Regions from separate parts of the Rhodococcus sp. NPDC078407 genome, predicted to be linked through region 1. Evidence: riboswitches for the same ligand, from Rfam matches in the RefSeq annotation. Region 1 holds a riboswitch; each other region holds the start of a gene.

Evidence for each region. A riboswitch is a leader RNA that binds a small molecule or an ion and turns the genes downstream of it on or off. The one in region 1 is predicted to bind thiamine pyrophosphate.
Region 2: another riboswitch for thiamine pyrophosphate. It lies ahead of ACIGGF_RS21945 (3-oxoacyl-ACP reductase); the one in region 1 lies ahead of ACIGGF_RS20405 (TenA family protein).
Region 3: another riboswitch for thiamine pyrophosphate. It lies ahead of thiO (glycine oxidase ThiO); the one in region 1 lies ahead of ACIGGF_RS20405 (TenA family protein).

The regions. Positions count from the first base shown of each region.
Region 1 is NZ_JBITUQ010000023.1:72,535-79,773, reverse strand. Features, by position in the region: gene ACIGGF_RS20435 (homoserine dehydrogenase) at 1-275, shown strand, start outside; gene ACIGGF_RS20430 (helix-turn-helix domain-containing protein) at 285-647, opposite strand; gene ACIGGF_RS20425 (FMN-dependent NADH-azoreductase) at 712-1,374, shown strand; gene ACIGGF_RS20420 (ABC transporter ATP-binding protein) at 1,433-2,179, opposite strand; gene ACIGGF_RS20415 (ABC transporter permease) at 2,172-3,008, opposite strand; gene ACIGGF_RS20410 (ABC transporter substrate-binding protein) at 2,986-3,999, opposite strand; gene ACIGGF_RS20405 (TenA family protein) at 3,996-4,718, opposite strand; TPP riboswitch at 4,712-4,811, opposite strand; gene ACIGGF_RS20400 (sugar porter family MFS transporter) at 4,875-6,272, opposite strand; gene ACIGGF_RS20395 (hypothetical protein) at 6,391-7,035, opposite strand; gene ACIGGF_RS20390 (carboxylesterase/lipase family protein) at 7,134-7,239, shown strand, end outside.
Region 2 is NZ_JBITUQ010000028.1:11,009-18,247, forward strand. Features, by position in the region: gene ACIGGF_RS21925 (helicase-related protein) at 1-920, opposite strand, end outside; gene ACIGGF_RS21930 (type 1 glutamine amidotransferase) at 969-1,682, shown strand; gene ACIGGF_RS21935 (alpha-hydroxy-acid oxidizing protein) at 1,692-2,870, shown strand; gene ACIGGF_RS21940 (alpha-amylase family glycosyl hydrolase) at 2,870-4,165, shown strand; TPP riboswitch at 4,239-4,331, shown strand; gene ACIGGF_RS21945 (3-oxoacyl-ACP reductase) at 4,381-5,142, shown strand; gene ACIGGF_RS21950 (LLM class flavin-dependent oxidoreductase) at 5,144-6,412, shown strand; gene ACIGGF_RS21955 (alpha/beta fold hydrolase) at 6,425-7,239, opposite strand, start outside.
Region 3 is NZ_JBITUQ010000018.1:92,609-99,847, reverse strand. Features, by position in the region: gene ACIGGF_RS18265 (glutamate ABC transporter substrate-binding protein) at 1-41, opposite strand, end outside; gene ACIGGF_RS18260 (hypothetical protein) at 38-1,342, opposite strand; gene ACIGGF_RS18255 (NUDIX hydrolase) at 1,429-2,265, shown strand; gene thiE (thiamine phosphate synthase) at 2,262-2,954, opposite strand; TPP riboswitch at 2,990-3,103, shown strand; gene thiO (glycine oxidase ThiO) at 3,102-4,154, shown strand; gene thiS (sulfur carrier protein ThiS) at 4,151-4,366, shown strand; gene ACIGGF_RS18235 (thiazole synthase) at 4,371-5,156, shown strand; gene ACIGGF_RS18230 (ABC transporter ATP-binding protein) at 5,412-6,374, shown strand; gene ACIGGF_RS18225 (ABC transporter permease) at 6,374-7,144, shown strand; gene ACIGGF_RS18220 (M20/M25/M40 family metallo-hydrolase) at 7,170-7,239, shown strand, end outside.

The sequences.
Region 1 (7,239 bases):
TGTTTCTCATCGCGCAGTTCGTCGATCGGAGAATTCCTGCCGAGTTCTTCTCGGTCCAGTTCCGGGAGCTGCAGAACGCACAGTCGGTCTATCTCGACGTCGACGTGTCGTCCGTCATCGGGATGTTGTCGGTGGATGTCGGCGCGTACCTGGGTGACGTCGAAATCCGCGGAGTCGATTACATCGACTCCGAACAACTGTGGAAGGCCGCCGGGCAGGCGTTTCGCGATCTGACGACCGTCCAGTCACAGCACTTCGAGCGCGAGGCCGGCTGACGGTGTGTGTCATTTGAACCGGTCACGCTGCCGCAGAACATCTTCGAGCCTGAATCGTCGGTGGGTGCCGCGCATTTCGGTAGGTAGATCGCCCGAGTCGGCCAACCGTCGGACATAGGTGTCGGACACTCCGAGTACCGCAGCGGCCTGCGAGGTAGTGAGGAGCTCGTCCACAGTTCCGATTGCGATCGCTCGGCCGCTTGCCAGTTGCGTGAGCAGTTCGAGCACGGCACCTCGCGCTGCTTCGTCGAGCGCAAGCGGCGAATCTCCGATACGCACATCGACGTCGTCGCCGGTCTGTTCGTGAACGACGGCCGCGAGCCGTGTGGCAGAACGAGAGTCGAGCGCGGGTACGACGAATCGGAAGTCCATTCGACCAGGATAGAAGTGGACGGCAGGAATAGGCTCGAAGCACCCGATAGCGAGGAGTGTGTCAGTGCCGCAGTTGTTACACCTCGATTCGTCCGCAGATCCGGCTCGTTCGATCAGCCGCCAGGTCACTGCCCGCTTCTCGGACAGCTGGCATGCGATAGGCACCGATCATTCGGTGATCCATCGCGACCTACATCTGAATCCCCTGCCGCACTTACCTACATCAGCGCTGCACTGGGCACCGCACCTGCGGACATCCGAAGAATCCGTCGATGCTGCCGCCGAAGCGTTGCAGACCGAGCTCATCGAGGAACTGATCTCGGCCGACGTGGTGCTCATCGGAGCGCCGATGTACAACTGGTCGATCCCGTCGACCTTGAAGGCGTGGATCGACTACGTACACGTTCCCGGCGTCACCGTCCCGTTCGACGGCGACACGGCGCCTCTCGTCGGCAAGCCTGCAGTCGTGGTGACGAGTCGTGGGAACGACTACACCCCGGGCACAGACGCCGCGTCGACCGATCACGCCACGGCGCAACTCCGGCAGGTACTCGAGTTCGCTCTGGGCATGGACGTCCGCTTCGTTCCGGTCGACCTGACGCTCGCGCCACGGGTGCCGGCGCTGGCATCCCGCATTCCGCAAGCGCGCGCCAACCTGGAGGCCGCGTACTCGGCTGCCGATGAATTGGCTCTGCTACTGGGCGGGTCATCGGCCGGCCAGGAGTGAGTGCACATTCGCGGTGTCGGAGTGACACCCTGCGCCGACGGAACCGAAGACGTGCCGATCAGGACTTCGATGCACCGATCAGAACATCCATCAGCTGCTTCTCGACCGCTGCGAACTCCGGAGTCGTTACGATCTCGAGTCCGCGTGGACGGGGCAACGTCACCTCGATCTGCCGTCGAACGTGAGCGGGTCTGGCAGACAGGACGATCACGCGATCGGAGAGGTAGACCGCCTCACGGATGTCGTGCGTGATCATCAGGACCGTCCACCGGAACTCCGACCAGACCTGCTGCAACCACGATTGCATATCGCTGCGGGTCAGCGAGTCCAGTGCTCCGAACGGCTCGTCGAGCAGCACGACCGACCGACCCTGTACGACAGTGCGCAGGAGCGCGGTGCGCTGGCGCATGCCGCCGGAGAGTTCGGACGGCCTGGCCGACTCGTAGCCGTCGAGGCCGAACACGGGGAACAGTTCCCGCGCCCGGGCTCTCGCCTCCTTCTTTGCGACGCCCTGCACCTCGAGTCCGAGAGTGGTGTTGTCCAGCACCGATCGCCAGGGAAACAGCAGGTCTTTCTGCGGCATGTAGGCACTCGGCGGAACGCGAATCGTTCCGGAATCGGGTCTGTCGAGCTTCGCCAGCATGTTGAACACCGTGCTCTTGCCGGAGCCGCTGGGTCCGATGATCGAGACGAACTCGCCAGGCCGTACATCGAACGAAACTCCGTCCAGCACAAGCTTGTCGCCGAACGATGTGATGAGGTCGCGAACCTCGATGCAGTTGTCGGACGTGGACTGATCAGACATGCAGACCCGCCGAGCTGTGGCGTGCCCACGGAGCGACCAATCGTTCGACCACGAACGTGGATACGAAGAGGAGAACGCTGATCACGGCCGTGACGGCAACCGCGGCGAGGACCAGATCCGTTCGGAACGAGTTCTTCTGTTGGCTCATGTATATACCCAGTCCCGCACTGGCTCCTGCGTATTCGGCGAAGATCGCCCCGACGACGGCGTAGGTGATACCGATGCGCAAAGAGGTGAAGAATCGCGGGAGAGCCGACGGCAGCCGCACGTACCGAAATTGTTGCCAGCGTGAGGCTCCCATGCTGGCGAGCAAAGATTTCGCGTCGCGATCGGCTGCCGCGAAGCCTTCGATGAGCCCGATGGCCATCGGGAAGAACGTGGCCAGAGCGATCACCAGAATTTTCGGGAGCAGACCGAAGCCGAACCAGATGATCAGCAACGGTGCGATCGCGATGATCGGCAGTGTCTGCGATACGACGAAGAGCGGCACGAACGCACGCCGGAGCCACGGTGAGAAATCCACCGCGACGGCCAGCAGCCAGGCCAGCGCCAAAGAGACCGCGAAACCGACGAGCGTCACCTGCAGAGTGGCGGCGGCGTTCTCCCCGATCGCATCGCGTTGCGCCCAACCCTGTGCGACGACGCGGCCTGGCGACGGCAGCACCTGCGGCCGGATGCCGCTGGTCTCGACGTAGATCTGCCACGCGGCGATGAGTGCAGCGACGACGGTGAGCGCAGGCCACGCCCAGCGCAGCGAGGCTCGAATACCGCTGAACGAGTACGAACCTCGGTCAGCGGCTACCGGCTCATCGATCGCCGAGGTAGTCATTGGTGAAGTAGGTCGACCAGTCCGGCTCCACGGTCAGAGGCTCGCCGTTCTCATCGGCCAGCACTCCGCTCTCGTAGAGGAACTTCGAATAGGCCGTCCACTTGTCGAGGCTCTGTCTTCCGACCTCGCCGGAAGCGTCCTTCATGTATTCGGTCGCAAGCATGTTCTGGCTCTCGAAGACGAGCGACTCGTCGGTGAAGGTTCCCGGATTGGCGTCGATCAGATCCTGTGCGGCTCTGTCGGGATCATCGGCGGCGAGCTGATACCCGCGTTGGAGTGCCTGCACGAATTTCTTCGCCTCGTCCGGATGGGCAGCCAGCCAGGGTTCGTTGCCACTGATGGTAATGGCGTAGGCGTCGGGAAATCCATAGTCGATGTAATCGAAGTACTTCATGGGGGTTCCGCTGTGCTCGGCCTCGATGCCTTCCCACGCGAAGTAGGAGACGGTGAAGTCGGCGGTACCGGAGTAGACGGCCTCGTACGCCGAGGTGCCCAGTACGACGGTCTCGTATTCGCCTGCACCGCCGTCGTTCTGGATGACCTTCTCGAGTCCGGCTTGCTCGCCGGCCTCGCCGAAGCCGGCGTAGACCTTGCCGTCGAGTGCCTTCGGGCTCGGGATGTCGTCGCGGTCCGCGCGAACTCCGATGCCCGTCGCCCAATGCTGCAGCGGGGCGAGAACGGATACGGTCTGTGCGCCTGCCGAGGTGGCGAAGACGCCCGAACTCTGTGTGCTGATACCGAATTCGGCGTTGCCGGCATCGACAAGAGTGTCTGCCGCGGTGTTGTTGTAGGGCAGAACTTCTACATCCAACCCGGCGTCGGCGAAGTAGCCTTCCTGCAGGGCAACGTACAGGCCGGTGTGATTGGTGTTCGGCGTCCAGTCGAGGGCGAAGCGGATGGTGTCGGAATCTGCCGATTCCGAGCATCCTGCCAGTCCGGTCGTCGCCACGACTGCCGCTGCCAGCGCTGCGAGTATTCGAGGGGTTCTCATGCGAACACCGCACTCTCGACCAGGGGCCACGGAGTCGGACGTAAAGCACTGTCCCAGAACATCAATTCGTACCTCGACGCGACGAGGAACGCATCGATCATCTGTTCGCGCTGATCCGGAGTCGCAGCCGCGGCGGCGTCGTCCACGAAGGTTTTCGCGGCTTCGACGATGGCATGGAATTCGGGTGCATCGTACGAAGCGACCCATTGCGCATAGGGGTGATCGGGATCGCGATCGAGCACCGTCTTCGCGGCCTCGGCGAGAGTACGACCGACATCGGCGTAGATCCAGAAGCACGGCAGCACCGCCGCAGCCGCGACGGGATACGGCTCGGTTGCTGCGGTTGCGGTCAGATACGAGGTGTATCCCAGGCATGCAGGCGAGGGCACAGGCTTCTCCGTCGACGGGGGCAGAGATCCGCTGGTCAGCATGGCCTCGTGCGACGCTGCCTCATCCATGGTGCTCGCGGCGGCGCTCGCCCAGAATGCGCCGGCGAGCGGGGTCGGTGCGTGTGCCGCCAACAAGGACAGCGACTTCACGTACCCGCCCAGATAGAGCGAGTCCTGCTCGAGGTACCGACGGAAGGCGTCGAGCGGAAGCGTCCCGGCACCGAGCAGTCGGAGAAATTTCAGATCGTCGATCGCGCGTCGCATGCCTTCGGAGGCATCCCACAGAACATCGGTGAAGCGGACTGGGTCCGCAGATACAACAGGCGTCATCGCCTTGACATCCCTTCGTCAGTATTACCTGCATCAGGTTCGGCGGGTTTGATCTCAGCATCCGCATCGGCGGACACACCCCGTGTCAGAACGAAAGCGACAGTAACACCGGTCACCCGGTGTCGACGCTGCCGCCCCTGTATCTGCGGCCCGGACTCATCCCAGCATGTCCTCGAGTTCCATGCCCTTGGTCTCCTGGATCTTGGACTTGACGAAGAAGAACGAGAGCGCGGCGAACAAGGCGAAACCTGCGTAGATCACCCACAGCCCGACGGACGAGGTCAGCGGCGGGAATGCAAGTGTGACGGCGAAGTTGGCCATCCAGTTGGCTGCTGTGCCGATGCCGAGAGCCATGGCTCGCATGCGGTTGGGGAACATCTCACCGAGCATGACCCACATGATCGGACCCCATGTCGAGGCGAAGAAGATGACGAAGAGGTTGGCACCGATCAACGCGATCGCACCCCAAGGAGCGGGGAGCGTGACGTCGTCGCCGCTGCCGATCGACTGCGAGAACGCCACGGACGCCATGACGAGTCCGACGAACATGCCGATCGAGCCCCCCATCAGCAGCTTGCGCCTGCCGATGCGGTCGACGAACAGGATCGCGACGAACGTCATGACGACGTTGATCAGAGCGGTGATGACGGAGGTGGTGAACGACTGATCCTCGGTGAAGCCGACCGAGCGCCACAGCGTTGTCGAGTAGTAGAAGATCGCGTTGATACCGACCAGCTGCTGGAGCACGGCCATCGTGATGCCCACCCAGACGATGGGTTGCAGGCCGAACTTCGGACCGCGAATGTCGGCGAACGACGAGCGTGACTCCTTACGCAGTGTCAGCCTGATCTCGTGTACGCGCTCGTCGGGGTGCAATTCGCCGGTGATCTCGGCGAGCACTCTCGCGGCTTCTTCGTCGAGGTGTTGACCCACCAGATAGCGCGGCGATTCCGGAATCAGTGTTGCCAGCAGCCCGTACACCAGTGCCGGTACGACGCCGACGAGGAACATCCAACGCCATGCTTCGACTCCGAACCACAAGTCGTTCGATGCCCCGTCGGCAGCCCCCGCGAGGAGGGCGTCGGACAGCAGGGCGGCGAAGATGCCGATGGTGATAGCCAGCTGCTGCAGCGAGGCCAGGGAGCCGCGCCACTTCGCGGGAGCGATCTCGGCGATGTAGGCCGGTGCGATCACCGACGCGATACCGATGCCCAGCCCGCCCAGTACTCGCCAGAGCATGAGGTCGGGAACGCTGAATGCGAATCCGGATCCTATCGAAGAGATGGTGAACAGGGCGGAGCCCAACAGCATCACCTTCTTGCGTCCCCAGCGGTCCGCGAGGCTGCCTGCGAACCAGGCACCTACGGCACATCCGATCAGGGCGATCGCCACCACGAACCCGGTGGTGAACGAACCGAGTGAAAAGTGATCTTCGATGGAGTCGACAGCCCCGTTGATGACCGAGCTGTCGAAGCCGAAGAGGAAGCCGCCCACAGCAGCGGCGACGCTGACGCCGATGACCTTCGCTGTGTGGTGGTCGGAGGACTGATTCATGAGTGACGCACCTTCTGGCCGCGTGTAGGGACGTCGGCCGCTGGGGAGACCGTACGGCAGGGATTGTCGTACCGTCCTCGGACATTACGCCTGGTAATTCGCTGCGCGAACGAGACCGTCAACGAAGGTCGAAATCTTCGGTCGAGACGGTGAAACCGTGGCCCACCTGATCGGTGCAGGTGACCCCGGCCTGCTCGTCGACACTGCACTGGAGGCCGTTGCTGGATCCGCTGCCGGGGACGGTGAGCACCTCGCCGTACGGCAGGGCGGCCGCGGGTCCGTCGAAACGGTGGAACTTGGGGTCGCCCAGAGTCTCGAACTTCGCCGGGGACCCCGCGATCAGCTGCACGGCATTCGGTTTCACCGTTGTTCCCGACGCCCCACTGTCGGAAACATCGGGTGCCGAATCAGGGAGTGAACCGTGGCATCCGGCAATGGAGGACTCGAGAACGGCAATGCCGCACTCGAACTTCCCGCTGGGGCTCGAGAAGTAGTACCAACCAGGCGCCTTACCCGCGTACTTCTCCGAAACAGCCTGGGGCGGAGGTGGACTGGTTACCGGCACGGTGGTGACGGACGCCGGCGGCGTCGTGGAAGCAGGTGGCGATGTCGGCGTGGTACCGGCTGTCGTCGGAAGTGCGCTGATCGGGGTGGGGCGGTCGGTGATGATCGTCGCCATCGGCCCGTCGCCTTCACCCGAACCGCAGGCGGACAGTAGGCCGACTGCCACGATTGCCGCTGTGGCACATCCGATTCTTCTCATCGTCGATTCCTTCGCTCGAGGGCGTCGTGGCCGCACGTGACGTCGCCGAGCCCAGGGCCGATGTTGGTACGTTGGGCAGCGACCGAACAGGAGGATCGATGGTCAACGCGTCCGACTCCGCCGCGTCCGACTACACCGTGCTGGCGAGCACACCGTACGGCGACGTCTTGGGCTACCCGGTTGCCGTCGACCCGGTTGCCGTCG
Region 2 (7,239 bases), on a different contig from region 1:
GCAGACATCCACACCACCGAGCGGGCCGCCTCCTGATATCGCCACAGAATTTGCGACTGTTGCGATTCGATGTTCATCAGCGCGTGTGACTCGTCGGCGATCACCACGTCGATGTCGAACCGTAGCTCGCCGAGCGAGATGGTTCGCTTGTTCTGTGTCCGTTTGCGTTTGCCCAGATCGGTCTCGGGCGGAACCGACAGCAACTTCTTTGTCGACTGATAGGTGATCAGCAACCACCGCTTGCGGTCGGACGGCTCGATGTCGGCCTCGCTGTCGGCAATGGTGCGACGCCATCCCGGCAGCGCACCCTTGGGGGCCACGACCAGCACCGTGCCGATCTCGGCGGCCGACATCTGCCGCACGGCCTCGCACACCGCCAGCGTCTTTCCCAGACCCGTCGAGTCCATCTGCGCGAAGTACGGGAATCCGGCCTCGAGTGCGGCCAAATGGCGCCGAACCGATTCGAGCTGAGTGTCTCTGGGCTGCATTGCCCGCTCCCGCACCACCTCGTCGCGCCACGTGTCGTTCGCGTCGTCCTCGAGCCACCGCTGCAGGCTGTACGGCATCGACTCGTACGGCTGCAGGTACTCCGGCAACTCTGTGCCGTAGTACGCGAACACCCGAGGGCCGGGATACCAGCGCGCTCCGGCCGCACCCGCCGCCGACCTGTCCTCGAACGGCACGTCCAGTACCCAGACCCGCTCGCCGGGATCGGGAACCCGCAGATCCGGGACGGCGGACTTGCGTGGCGAGGTCTTGCGCGGGGCTGCTCTCTTGCGCGGTGCGGCTTTCTTTGCTGCTGTTCTCTTCGGAGCAGGCTCACCGTTCTTCGCGGCCGCGAACTTTCGCGCAGCGCTGCTCTGCCCGGCCTTGACGGTGCGGGCAGTGGTGGATCGGGCAGTGCGTCTACGAGGTGGCATCGGATCCAGTCTGTCGTACGGTGTGCACGAACACCGTAAAGGAGCCCTGTGACACTCTCGAACGACCTGCGTGCCGTGGTGCTCGTCCACGACCGAGATCCGGAGCTGGCACGTCGCGACATCGGTACCCTCGCCGACGAATTGCGCACCAGGGGTTTCCGGATGGACGTACATTCTTTCGACCACAGCCCCGATCTCGCGCCGCCGACACTGTCCAACGCGACGATGGTGGTGATCATGGGCTCACCCGACGCCGCGTACGACGACACGCTGCCCTGGCTTGCTCCGGAGATCGCGTATGTGCAGGAGGCGATCGATGCGCAGGTCCCGATTCTCGGTGTGTGTTTCGGCGGCCAGCTGCTCGCTCGCGTTCTCGGCGGATCGGTACGCAAGTCCGAGCAGCCCGAATACGGATTCGTCGACGTCGAGACCTCCGATCCCGCGTTCATAGCTCCGGGCCCATGGATGGAGTTCCACGGCGACACCTTCTCTGCGCCGCCGCAGGCCACCGTGATCGCCCGCAACCGGGCCGCGCAACAAGCGTTCGTTCTCGGCCCACACCTCGGACTGCAGTTCCATCCCGAGATCGACCTCGATACCTACGATGCGTGGGCGGCCGCATGGGACCGCGATGGCGTCGAACACGAGGTGGACGTGGACGAGATCAGGAGGGATATCGCCGACGCGGAACTCGCAGCTCGGGCGCGGTGCTCGACTCTGCTGGACGCCTTTCTCGCCCGATCGTCGGCGGTGCCCCGGTAGGGTCGAACGATGACCGAGGCCAGGCCCAGCAACTTCAGCGATCACCAACTCGGCATCTATGCCGCCGGGATGTTCGCCCAGCAGACATCGCCGATCACGACCAACTTGGCGAGGTTGGAGGATCAGGCCGCCGAGAAGCTGTCGCCCGAGGCTCTGGGCTACATCGTGGCGAGCGCGGGCAGCGGATCGACGGCGCGAGCCAACCGGACGGCGTTCGACAAATGGTCAATCGCGCCGCGGATGCTGCGCAGCTCGGCGGCCCGTGACCACGCCTGCACCGTGCTCGGCACCGACATGCCTGCACCGCTGTTGATCGCACCGGTGGGAATTCAGACGCTCGCTCACCCCGAGGGCGAGTTGGCCACTGTCCGCGCTGCTGCGGAACTCGGTGTGCCGTACATACATTCGACCCAGGCATCGCATTCGTTCGAGCAGATCGCCGAGGCAGGTGGAGATGCGCCGCGCTGGTATCAGCTGTACTGGCCCACGGACGAATCCGTCTTGCTGAGCTTCCTGCAGCGCGCGAAGGACACCGGATTCACCACGTTGGTGCTCACGCTCGACACGACGTTGCTGGGCTGGAGGCCCGCCGATCTGGATCGCGGCTACCTCCCGTTCCTGGCCAACCTCGGCATCGAGAACTACCTGACCGATCCGGCGTTCCAGGCCGGATTGGCCCAGCCGGCGGAGGAGAATCCCGTTGCGGCCGCGATGCATTGGGCGCAGATGTTCCCCAATCCCGGGCTGTCGTGGAAGAACCTGGCGTTTCTCCGTGAGCACTGGGACGGTCCGATAGTCCTCAAGGGAATATGCACAGTCGGCGATGCCCGTGAAGCAGCCGCGCACGGAGTCGACGGCATCGTGGTCTCCAATCACGGTGGTCGTCAGATCGACGGTGCCAGGCCATCTCTCGACGCGTTGCCGTCGATCGTGGATGCGGTCGGTGACGAACTGACGGTCCTGTTCGACTCCGGCGTACGGACCGGGGCGGACATGGCCAAGGCCTTGGCGATCGGGGCCGACGCGGTTCTCCTCGGCCGTCCGTTCCTCTACGGCCTCGCGCTCGGCGGGCAAGAAGGCGTGGCGCACGTATTGCGTTGCCTGCTTGCGGAATTCGATCTTGTGACCAGTTTGTCCGGTCACGCTGGTGCTGCCGAATTGGGCCGCGACTCGATCATGGAGTCATGATGGAGTGGACGAAGCACGCCATCTGGTGGCATCTGTACCCGCTCGGCTTCACCGGTGCGCCGGTGCACGGCTGGGACGGTGAATCGCAGGCAGACCTGCACCGGCTGAGCAGAATCGAGAAATGGCTCGACTACGCGCTCGAACTCGGTGCGTCGGGTATCGCCCTCGGGCCGATCTTCGAGTCCGAGAAGCACGGCTACGACACCGTCGACTACTACCACATCGATGGCAGGCTCGGCACCGACGAGGACATCGACTCGTTGATTGCCGCGGCGCACTCACGCGGGCTGAAGGTGATGTTCGACGGCGTCTTCAACCATGTGGCGCAGAGCTTCCCGAAGTTCCGTGAGGCCCTGGCCGAGGGCCCGGACTCCGAGGCGGCCGGGTGGTTCCACCTCGACTGGTCCGGGGACGAGCCGACGCACCACAACTTCGAGGGCCACGACGAATTGGTTGCCCTCAACCACGAGAGCCCGCACGTGCAGGAGTACGTCGTGGACGTACTGTCGCACTGGCTGGACCGCGGCGTCGACGCCTGGCGACTCGATGCAGCCTATGCGGTATCGCCCCGGTTCTGGTCCGTGGTGCTGCCGAAGGTTCGCGAAAAGCATTCGGATGCATACTTTCTCGGCGAGGTCATTCACGGCGACTACGACCGGATCGTGTCGGCGTCCATGCTCGACTCGGTCACCCAGTACGAGCTGTGGAAGGCGATCTGGAGTGGGCTGAGCGAAAAGAACTTCTTCGAGCTCTCGCATGCATTGGAGCGCCACAACGGCTGGCTCGACGCTTTCGTTCCCGCCACCTTTGTCGGAAATCATGATGTCAATCGCATCGCCAGCGTCATCGAAGACGAGCGACACTTGGTGCACGCGTTGGTGGTTCTGTTCACCGTCGGCGGCATGCCGATGATCTACTACGGAGACGAGCAGGCCTTCCGCGGCATCAAGGAAGATCGTGTCGGTGGTGACGACGAGGTGCGTCCCGAATACCCGGAGACATCCGAGGATCTGGCTCCGTACGGCTGGCCGGTGTTCCACATTCACCAGGAGCTCATCGGCGTCCGACGTCGCAACCCGTGGCTGTACAGCGCACGCACGCAGACGCTGGAATTGACCAACACCGCGCTCGTCTACCGTGCCTTCGCCGACGACGGTTCGATTACCGTGGCGCTGAACCTCGGCGACGATGCCATCGACCACCCAGTCCAGGGCACCGAATTGTTGGCCGGTGAGGCGAGCCTGAACGACGGGCGAGTGAGCGTTCCGCCTCACGGCTGGGCTGTCATCGGATGATCACGGCATACGGTCGTATTCCGCTGTCTACTCCAAGCACAAGAAACCGGTAGAGGCCGCTACAGGTACAGTCGACCGCGACACGGGGTGCCCGTCAGGGCTGAGATCACACCCGTCGAACCTGATCTGGTTAGGACCAGCGAAGGGAATGTCGTGATGTTTCGGTATTTCCTGTCCCTCGCGACGGTCCTGACCTCGAACGAGAGGCGTAGCGCATGAGACTCGACGAGCAGACAGTGTTGATCACCGGCGGCGGCCGCGGACTGGGAGCAGCGATCGCCGCGGCGTTCGCCGGTGAGGGCGCACGTGTGGTGATCGACTACCGCGCCAGCAAAGAGGCGGCGGAGGCGTTGGCGGACAGGCTCGGCGAGAACGCGATCGCGGTTCAGGGCGACGTGACCGACGAGAGCGCAGTGGCCTCGGTGTTCGATTCGGCCCGTGCGCATTTCGGCACTCCGATCACCACCGTCGTCAACAACGCACTGGCCGATTTCTCGTTCGACGGGGATGCTCGACCGAAGGCCGACAAGATCACCTGGGATCGGTTCGACGCTCAGCTGCGAGGCAGCGTTCGCGCGGCGCTGCTCACCACGCAGGCGGCCCTACCGGGAATGCGTGAGGCGGGCTTCGGTCGAATCATCAACGTGGGCACCAACTTGTTCCAGAATCCGGTGGTGCCGTACCACGACTACACCGCCTCGAAGGCCGCACTGCTCTCACTGACGCGCACGTTGTCCGTGGACCTGGGCGCGGACAACATCACCGTCAACATGGTCTCCGGCGGACTGCTGCGCACCACCGACGCCAGCGCCGCGACCCCGGCCGAGGTCTTCGACTACATCGCGGCCTCGACCCCGCTGCAGCGCGTGACCACGCCGGAGGAGTTCGCCGATGCCCTGCTGTTCTTCGCCTCGCCGTGGGCGCGCTCGGTGACCGGCCAGAACCTCGTTGTCGACGGCGGTTTGGTCAAGAACTGATATGCACCTCAACGCGTTTCTGTACGGCTGCGGACATCACAGTGCAGCGTGGCGGCACCCCGATTCGCGAGTGGAAGATCTCGGCGATATCTCGTACTACGAGGAGCTTGCACAGCTCGCGGAACGGGGAAAGTTCGACGCGGTGTTCTTCGCCGACGGGCATTCCGTTCGCGATCCGGCCGGAGCCGGAACCTGGTTTCTCGAACCGATCACTGCGCTGGCCGCCATGGCCAGAGCGACAACCCACATCGGTCTGGTCACCACTGTGTCGTCGACGTTCTACACGCCGTTCCACGCCGCGCGCATGCTGGCGTCGTTGGACCACATCAGCGGCGGTCGGGCCGGCTGGAACGTCGTCACCTCCATGTTCGACGCCGAAGCACGCAATCACGGGATGGACGCCATCCCGGCTCGCGAGGAGCGCTATGCGCGCGCCGAGGAGTTCGTCGATACGGCTCTGGCGCTGTGGGATTCGTGGGACGCCGACGCGTTGACGCTCGATCGCGCTGGAGCGTACGCGGACCCGGCCAAGGTGCATGCCATCGATCACGACGGCAAGCACTTTCGGGTCGACGGTCCGTTGACCGTGCCGCGGTCGCCGCAGGGTAGGCCGGTGCTGTTCCAGGCGGGGGCGTCGGGGCCGGGTCGGGATCTCGCTGCCACGTACGCCGAGGCCATCTATGCCGTCGCCTACGATCTCGTTGCAGCGCAGAGCTATTACGAGGATATGAAGGGGCGCATCGCCCACGCGGGCCGCGACAGTGCAGCAGTGGGCATCATGCCGGGGTTGGTGACGTACATCGGATCGACGATGGACGAGGCCCGACGCAAGAAGGCCGAACTGGATCAGCTACTACCTACCGAGCAGTCACTGGCGATGTTGTCGACGTTCACCGGGCAGGACTGTGCTGCTTGGGAACTGGATTCCCTGGTGCCGACGTTGCCACCGGCGTCCGAGTTCACCGGACCGCTGGGCCGTTACGAGACGATTCTGCGGATTGTCGAGAAGGATGCTCCCACCGTGCGGGAACTGCTGGGCACCCTCGCTGCCGGTGGTGGACACGCCACGATGATCGGTACACCGGAGTCCGTCGCCGACGAGATGCAGTCGTGGATCGGCCGCGGTGCCGACGGCTTCAACCTCATGTGCCCGCGCTACCCGGACTCACTCGCCGACTTCGTCGAACACGTAGTCCCGATCCTGCAGCAGCGCGGCGTGTTTCGATCCGAATACACGTCCTCGACGCTGCGGGGGCATCTGGCCGAGTGATCCGACGAGGGCTCAGGCCAGCGAGTCGATGAACTCTCGCGTCAATCGTGCAATGTCGTCGGCATGCGAGATCGGCGACCAGTGCCCCGCCGGAATGTCGTTGCGGGTGAGGTTCTTCACCCACTTGCCGGTGTCGTCGTAGTGGTACGAACGCACCGCGACATCCTCGGTGTTGACGATGAGATGCACCGGGATGTCGATGTAGCGATCCCGCGGATTGGTCAGCAGCGGAATGATGTTGGCCCGGTAAAGCTTGGTTCCGTTGGTCGCGTCGGACCACAGGGTGGGGTTCTGCGTGACGAGCGCCGGGTCCACGCCCGAGAACTCCTCGAGGAATGCAGGCCAGCCCTTGGCGAACTGCCGTTTGATTCGCAGGTTGGCAAGGATCGGGACATGGAAGGTGGCGGTGTACCAGGATGCCCGAACCTGGGCGAGAACCTGCTTGATGCCGTTGACCGTGGGATGACGCAACCGAGACTGCGACCACTTGCCGAGATGGTCGAGGTTGGGTCCTGAAATCGATGTGTACGAGCGGATTCGATCCCTCGCCTGCGGCTGGGCCGCCGCCTCCCATACCTCGACGGCGCCCCAGTCGTGTGCGAGCACGTGTACCGGTGCATCGGGGCTGACCGCATCTGCCACGGCGTAGAAGTCCGACGCCAGCCGGGCGAGCTTGTACGCCGACTGCTCGGTGGGCACCGTGCTCTCGCCGGCTCCGCGCGAGTCGTAGCTGATCACCCGAAAGCGGTCCTCGAGCTGCGGCACGATGTGGCTCCACAGCTCGTGAGTGTCGGGCCACCCATGCACGAGGACGATGGGGTCACCGT
Region 3 (7,239 bases), on a different contig from region 1:
AGAGCGGTGGTCAGGATTCCGACGGCGAGCAGGCGTTTCACAGGTACTCACGCAATCTTGGGAACAAGCCGACGCCGAACGCCACCGAGGCGACGACGGTGAGCACGAACGCGCCGTTGGACAAGCCGGACAGCACCCACACCGAACGGTCGATGTTGGACCGGAGTTCGCGTCGAGCATTCTCTATGCCGTCGACCAGGACGCCGTCCAACGCCGCGAAGGCGGCCGCCGAATCGGACCGACCGGTACCGGCGGCGATGGCGACGGCACCGTTGAAGTCGCCGGCGTCGAGCGCGGAGTCGATGCGTGCATGCGACGCGGACCACGTGTTGAGTGCGTCGATCACCGCGGCGTCTCCCTCGAACATCTGCGACATCCGAGAGATGCTGGCGTCGAACGATTCTCCGTAATCCTGGCTGCCGCCGCGGCGCGCGAGATCGAGAGTCTCGTCGGCTCTGGCCTGTTGCGCCATGATGAAGCCGGTGGTGTAGGACTTCAGCGGTGACACGCCACGATCCAGGGCGCGGTCGGTGGCGATCGAGGAGATCACTCCCACCACCAGCATCCACCCGAGCAAACCGGCGACAGCGACTGTGGCACCGAGGAATCCGACGTTCAACGTTCGACGCGTGGTCCGCGAGAGGTACCACTGAGCCAGACCGGTCATCATCAGCAGAAACACCACGGAACCGATGGCGAAGAACGGCGGGCTGGTGAAGCGCTCCTGATCGGCGGACACCCGCGATGCCTGCTCGGTGTACAACTTCTCGGCCAGGGGCAGCAGGCTGGTCTGCATCGAGGTCGACGCCTCGCCGAGATACGCCGCGCCCACCGGGTTTCCGCTCCGGTTGTTGGCCCGGGCTGTCTCGACCAGTCCGCTGTAGACGGGCAGTCCGGCGGCGATCTGCGTCAGCACCGCACTGGTGGCCTCGTCGTTCTCGGTCACTCCGGCCGAGGCGGCGATCAGTTCGGACGACGCCTCGCCGAGCGCCTGCGAGTAGCGTTCGCGTACCTCCGGCGGCTCGAGTCCGCCGGCGATGAACGCGGTGGCCGCCGCTGCATCGGCCACCGACAGGGCTCCGTACAGATTCTGTGCCGAGTTCGCGAACGGCTCGGTCCGCACCAGCAGCGTCCCCAAGGTCTCCACCCGCTCGGTGACCGCGGTGGACGCGAGATTCCCGACCGTCAACGACAGCACCACCAGGGCGAGTCCCATCGCGACCAGACGGGCAGGCGTCGAGCGCATCGTGTGGCGCATCGGCGGCTTGCCGGCGGCAGCACCGACCGGGGTGGCCGTCGTCGGAGGCACGGCAGCGGAGGGGGTGGTGCCGGCCGCGATCACGCACCCGAGCATATAAGCAGGCGGGCCGTACTGCAGCCACTACAGCGCAGTCACTACCGGCCGATGATTCCCCTAGGGTGGTGACCATGCGAGGTGACGGGGACGGGTGGGTCATCGGTGACGACGGTTCTCGGCACTGGGGGAAACACGGTGCCGCCGGACTGCTGCTTCGGGCACCGTCGGACTCCGGAGAACCTCTCGTTCTGCTGCAGCATCGCGCGCTGTGGAGCCATCAGGGCGGAACGTGGGCGCTGCCGGGTGGGGCCCGTGATTCTCACGAGAGCACCGAACACGCGGCCGTTCGCGAGGCGCACGAGGAAGCCGGAATCGCCGCCGAACAGCTGTGCGTTCGCAGCGAACGGGTCACCGCGAGCGTCGCCAGCGGCTGGTCGTACACCACCGTCGTCGCCGATACCGACCATCCGTTGACCACCGTGCCCAACGGCGAGAGCACCGAACTGCGCTGGGTGCCGGAATCGATCGTCGCCGATCTTCCGCTGCATCCCGGGTTCGCGTCGAGCTGGCCGTTGCTGCGCACAGTGCCGCTGCGCGTGCTGCTGGACACCGCCAACGTGCTGGGTTCACGGCCGAACGGATGGTGGAAGGACCGTGCCGGATCCACCGGGGCTCTGCTCACCTCGCTGGCCGAGACGCTGCCACGCACCGTCGAACTACCCGGTGGCCAATACGGCTGGCTCACCCGCATCGAAGCGGTCCTCGAAGGTCAGGCCCGCGGCGCCGTGGTGGACGACCCGCGCATCCCGGTGATCGTGGCCGACGGCAGCGGAGACGACACCCTTGCCGCGCAGGCTCACCGGGACGGGGATCTGACGGCGCTGGTCACTGCCGACCGCGGACTGCGCGACCGGTTGCCCGAATCGGTGCAGGTGCTGACGCCGTCGTCGGTGCTGGCGTGGCTCTAAGCCTGTAGCGCCTGAACCAGTGAACGGGCGGCAGCCTGCGGATCGCGGGCCTCGGTGATGGCTCGAACCACCACGATGCGGTCGGCACCGGCCGCTCGAACCTGATCCACATTGGTGGCGTCGACCCCGCCGATGGCGAACCACGGCCGCTCCGGGAGCGCGTCCGCGGTGGCCCGCAGAGTTTCCAGACCAGCAGCGGACCGATTGGGCTTGGTGGGCGTGGGCCACACCGGGCCGACGGCGAAGTAGTCGACGCCGTCCTCGATCGCGGCGAGCGAGGACTGCGCCCGATTCTGCGTCGAGCGACCGATCACCACGTCCGGACCGAGGATCCGACGCGCGTAGTGCACCGGCAGGTCGCCCTGGCCCAGATGCAACACGTCGGCACCGGCGGCCAACGCGAGATCTGCGCGATCGTTCACGGCCAGCAAGGCACCGTGCCGCTTGGTGGCGGCGAGCAGAACGGCCAGCGCAGCAAGCTCGTCCTTGGCTTCGAGCGGACCGAATTCGCGTTCACCGGCGGAGTTCTTGTCGCGCAGCTGGATGATGTCGACGCCACCGGACAACGCGGCCTCGGCGAACTGGGCGAGATCGCCCTTGTCGCGCCTGGCATCGGTACACAGGTAGAGGCGAGCGGACGCAAGACGCTCACGGGGAGTCTGATTGCGGGCGGTCTGAGATGGATGCACAAACCGAACTGTATTCTCATGGTGGCTGTAAAACGAAGATTGATCGCGGGAGTCCCAGGGTTCGTGGGGCTGAGAGTGGGTTCGCCGCCCTTACCGTCAATACCTGAACCCGATCATGCGGGCGCAGGGAGTGAGGACGTGAATCGCGTGCACATCGTCGTGATCGGCGGAGGCGTCATCGGATTGTCGACGGCGCTGCGACTGTCCGGGGACGGTCACCGAGTGGAGGTGCACGATCCCGCGCTGGGTAAAGGCGCGTCCTGGGTCGCCGGCGGCATGCTGGCACCGTTGTCCGAGGGTTGGCCCGGTGAACACGAACTGCTGCATCTCGGAGCTGCGTCACTGGCGCGGTGGCCGGAATTCGCCCGACAACTCCCCGGACCCTCGGTGTTCTCCTCGACCGGATCGGTGACGGTTGCCCTCGACTCCGCCGATGCCGCCGACCTGCGGACCATCGCCGAATGGGTGGGCGAACAGGGCCACGAACTCGAGATTCTGGGCCGGGCGCAGCTGCGTGAGCTCGAACCTGCTCTGGCGCAGAACATTCGGCTCGGATTGCTGGCGCCGACGGAGCTTTCCGTCGACAATCGGGCCCTCGTTTCCGCGCTGGAGCAGGGATGTATCGACGCCGGAGTGCAGCTCTCCGGTCGTTCGGTAGACACCATTCCCGACGCCGATCAGGTGGTCCTGGCTGCCGGTTCTCGCTGCGCCGCGCTGTGGCCGACCTTGCCGGTCCGGCCGGTCAAGGGCGAGATCCTACGACTGCGTCGTCGACCCAGCGCCGCGCCGCCGCCGTCTCGCACCGTTCGCGGAACCGTGCACGGCAGAGCGATCTACCTGGTGCCACGCGGCGACGGATTGGTCGTCGGCGCAACACAATACGAATCCGGTGAGGACACCCAGGTGACCGTCGCCGGAGTACGAGACCTCATCGCCGACGCCGAACGACTCATGCCGAGCATCGGCGAATACGAGCTGTACGAAACGGCCGCCGGTCTGCGGCCCATGAGCCCGGACGGACTGCCGATCATCGGCAGGCTCTCACCCCGGTTGATCGTCGCCACCGGCCACGGCCGCAACGGCATCCTGCTCTCACCCATCACCGCCGATGCAGTGGCCGCACTGGTCTCCGGCGAGACGCTGCCCGAGGCGAAAGCAGCGACACCCGAACGCTTCTCACAGATCGAAAGGACACCATGACACAGGTCGCGATCGGCATCACCGTCAACGGTGAGGATCACTTGCTCACCGAGGACATGACCATGCGTCGGCTGCTCGAATTTCTCGGCATGCCCGAGAAGGGCATCGCCGTCGCCGTCGACGGTGCCGTGCTGCCCAAGAGTCGGTGGGACACCACCGACGTCGAAAAGGGTTGGACCATAGACATTCTCACGGCGGTTCAGGGTGGATGACGGCATGTCGACAGAAAGTACCGGTCGTTCCGCAGGCTCCACTCCTGGCCTGAAGATTGCCGATCGCACGTTCACTTCTCGTCTCATCACCGGCACCGGGGGAGCGGCCAACCTGGCGGTGCTCGAGGACGCCCTCGTCGCGTCCGGAACCGAACTGACCACCGTCGCGATGCGGCGCGTCGACGCCGCCGGTGGCACGGGAGTGCTGGATCTGCTGCGCAGATTGAACATCGCGCCGTTGCCGAACACCGCGGGATGCCGCGGCTCGGCCGAGGCCGTGCTCACCGCGCAGCTGGGGCGTGAAGCGCTCGAGACCGACTGGGTGAAACTCGAAGTGATCGCCGACGAGCGAACGCTGCTGCCCGACGCCATCGAATTGGTCAAGGCCGCAGAACAACTCGTCGACGACGGCTTCCAGGTACTGCCGTACACGACCGACGACCCGGTGCTGGCCAAGCGTCTCGAGGACATCGGCTGCGTGGCCGTCATGCCGCTCGGCTCGCCCATCGGCACCGGCCTCGGCATCGCCAACGCCCACAACATCGAGATGATCGTCGACGCCGCGTCGGTGCCGGTGATCCTCGACGCAGGCATCGGCACCGCCAGCGATGCGACCCTCGCGATGGAACTCGGCTGCGACGCGGTGCTGCTCGCGACCGCGGTGACCAGGGCGAAGGATCCCGCCCTGATGGCGTCGGCGATGCGTCACGCGGTCGCTGCGGGATACCAGGCGCGCCACGCAGGCCGAATCCCGAAACGATTCTGGGCGCAGGCCAGCTCACCCATGTAATCAGCGCGCCGCCCTGGTCCCGGCCCGGTCTCAGTCCCGGCAAACGCGCGCGCGTTTGCGAAACGCGAGCGGAGTAGTGGAGTATCCGACGGCAATTCTCCGCGCACCTGGCGAACGCGCACGCGTTTGCGACTGCGACCTCGTGTCACCGACGCAACAGGCAGCTGTCTCAGGGTGTGTGTCATCCGAAAGGATGATGGAAGAAGCGACTGTGGGGCGATGTGTCGACGCTCGCGATCGGGGAAGGTGGATCCCATGATCGAAGTGACAGGACTGACCAAGCAATACGGAGCGGTGACGGCGGTCGACAACCTCACCTTCACCATCAAACCCGGCATCGTGACCGGCTTCCTGGGGCCCAACGGCGCTGGCAAGTCGACCACGATGCGGATGATTCTCGGTCTCGACCGTCCCTCCTCGGGCACGGCGACGATCGAAGGCAAGAGCTACAGCCACCTGAAGCAGCCACTGCGAACCGTCGGCGCTCTGCTCGACGCCAAATGGGTGCACCCCAACCGGTCTGCGCGTGCACACCTGGAATGGATGGCCGCGTCCAACGGCATTCCCAAGTCTCGCGTCGACGAGGTGTTGCGGCTGGTCGGCCTGACCGACGTCGCGAAGAAGAATGCGGGCGGATTCTCGCTCGGCATGTCGCAGCGGCTCGGCCTTGCCGGCGCTCTGCTGGGCGACCCTAAAGTTCTGCTCTTCGATGAGCCGGTCAACGGCCTCGACCCCGAGGGCATCGTCTGGATCCGAAAGTTCATGCAGCGCTTGGCCGCCGAGGGTCGCACCGTGTTGGTCTCGAGCCACCTGCTCTCCGAGATGGCCCAGACTGCTGAGCATCTCATCGTCATCGGACGCGGCAAGCTGATCTCCAATTCTTCGGTGCAGGAATTCATCGACCACGCTTCCGAAGCGTCGGTGCGCGTGCGCAGCCCTCAGCTCGACGGGCTCCGTCAGGCCCTGACCACAGCCGGCCTCACCGTGCGTGAGCCGGACAAGACCGATGAACTCCAGCCCTCGCTCGTGGTGCTGAACTCCACGACCGACGCCATCGGCGATATCGCCGGACGGGCCGGAATAACGTTGCACGAGTTGGCCTCTCAGCGAGGGTCGCTCGAGGAGGCATTCATGAAACTCACCGGAGACACAGTGCAGTACCACGGCTCGGGAGCCGATGAGCAGAATTCTCAGCAAGCGATGGGCGGTGCACTCTGATGGGTGTCTTGGCAGCAGAAAGAATCAAGTTCACGTCGACCAAATCGCCGTGGTGGTGCAGCGCGATCGTGGTGGTGTTCGGGCTCGGCTTCGGAGCCATCCTCGGGTGGGCCGCGAAGACCGCGATCGGCCCGGATGCGCCGCAGGGGCTTCCGCCGACTACCGCGTACGACGTGGTCGGCAGCGGTGTGGGCGGGCTGGGAATCATGGTGTTGATGATCCTCGCGGCCCTTACGGTCACCAGTGAGTACCGCTTCGGCCTGATCCGAACCACGTTCCAGGCGGTCACCAATCGCGCGTCGGTGCTCGGGGCCAAGGCACTGATCGTCGGCGTGTACGGCGCGGTACTGTCGTTGATCCTGGCATTCGGTGCGTTGTTCCTGGCGAAGTCGATTGCAGGTGAAGAAGCCGGTGCGCTGCTGAGCTTCGACGTCGACGGCACCTGGCGCGTCATCTACGGCACTGCCGTGCTGGCGTTCGTGCAGATCGTTCTCGCGGTGGCAGTGGGTGCACTGATCCGTCAGTCCGCCGGCGCAATCGCCGTGTTGTTGTTGTGGCCGTTGCTGATCGAGAGCCTCGTCGGACTCATCCCGAAGGTCGGCGACAAGATTCAGCCGTTCCTGCCGTTCCAGAACGCCGACCATTTCCTGGGCGGCTCGTCGGGCGTGGACTTTCACTGGGGCCCGATCGGCAGTCTGATCTACTTCGTCGTCTTCACTGCGGTGATCTTCGGAGTAGCGGTGCTCGTCGTCAATCGCCGGGACGCCTGACGCCCATCTGGGTAGGGTGGCCGCTATGCGGATTTCCTTGCTTGCAGGTAGCGCCGTCGCCGTTCTGATTCTGGCCGGTTGCTCGTCCTCCTCCG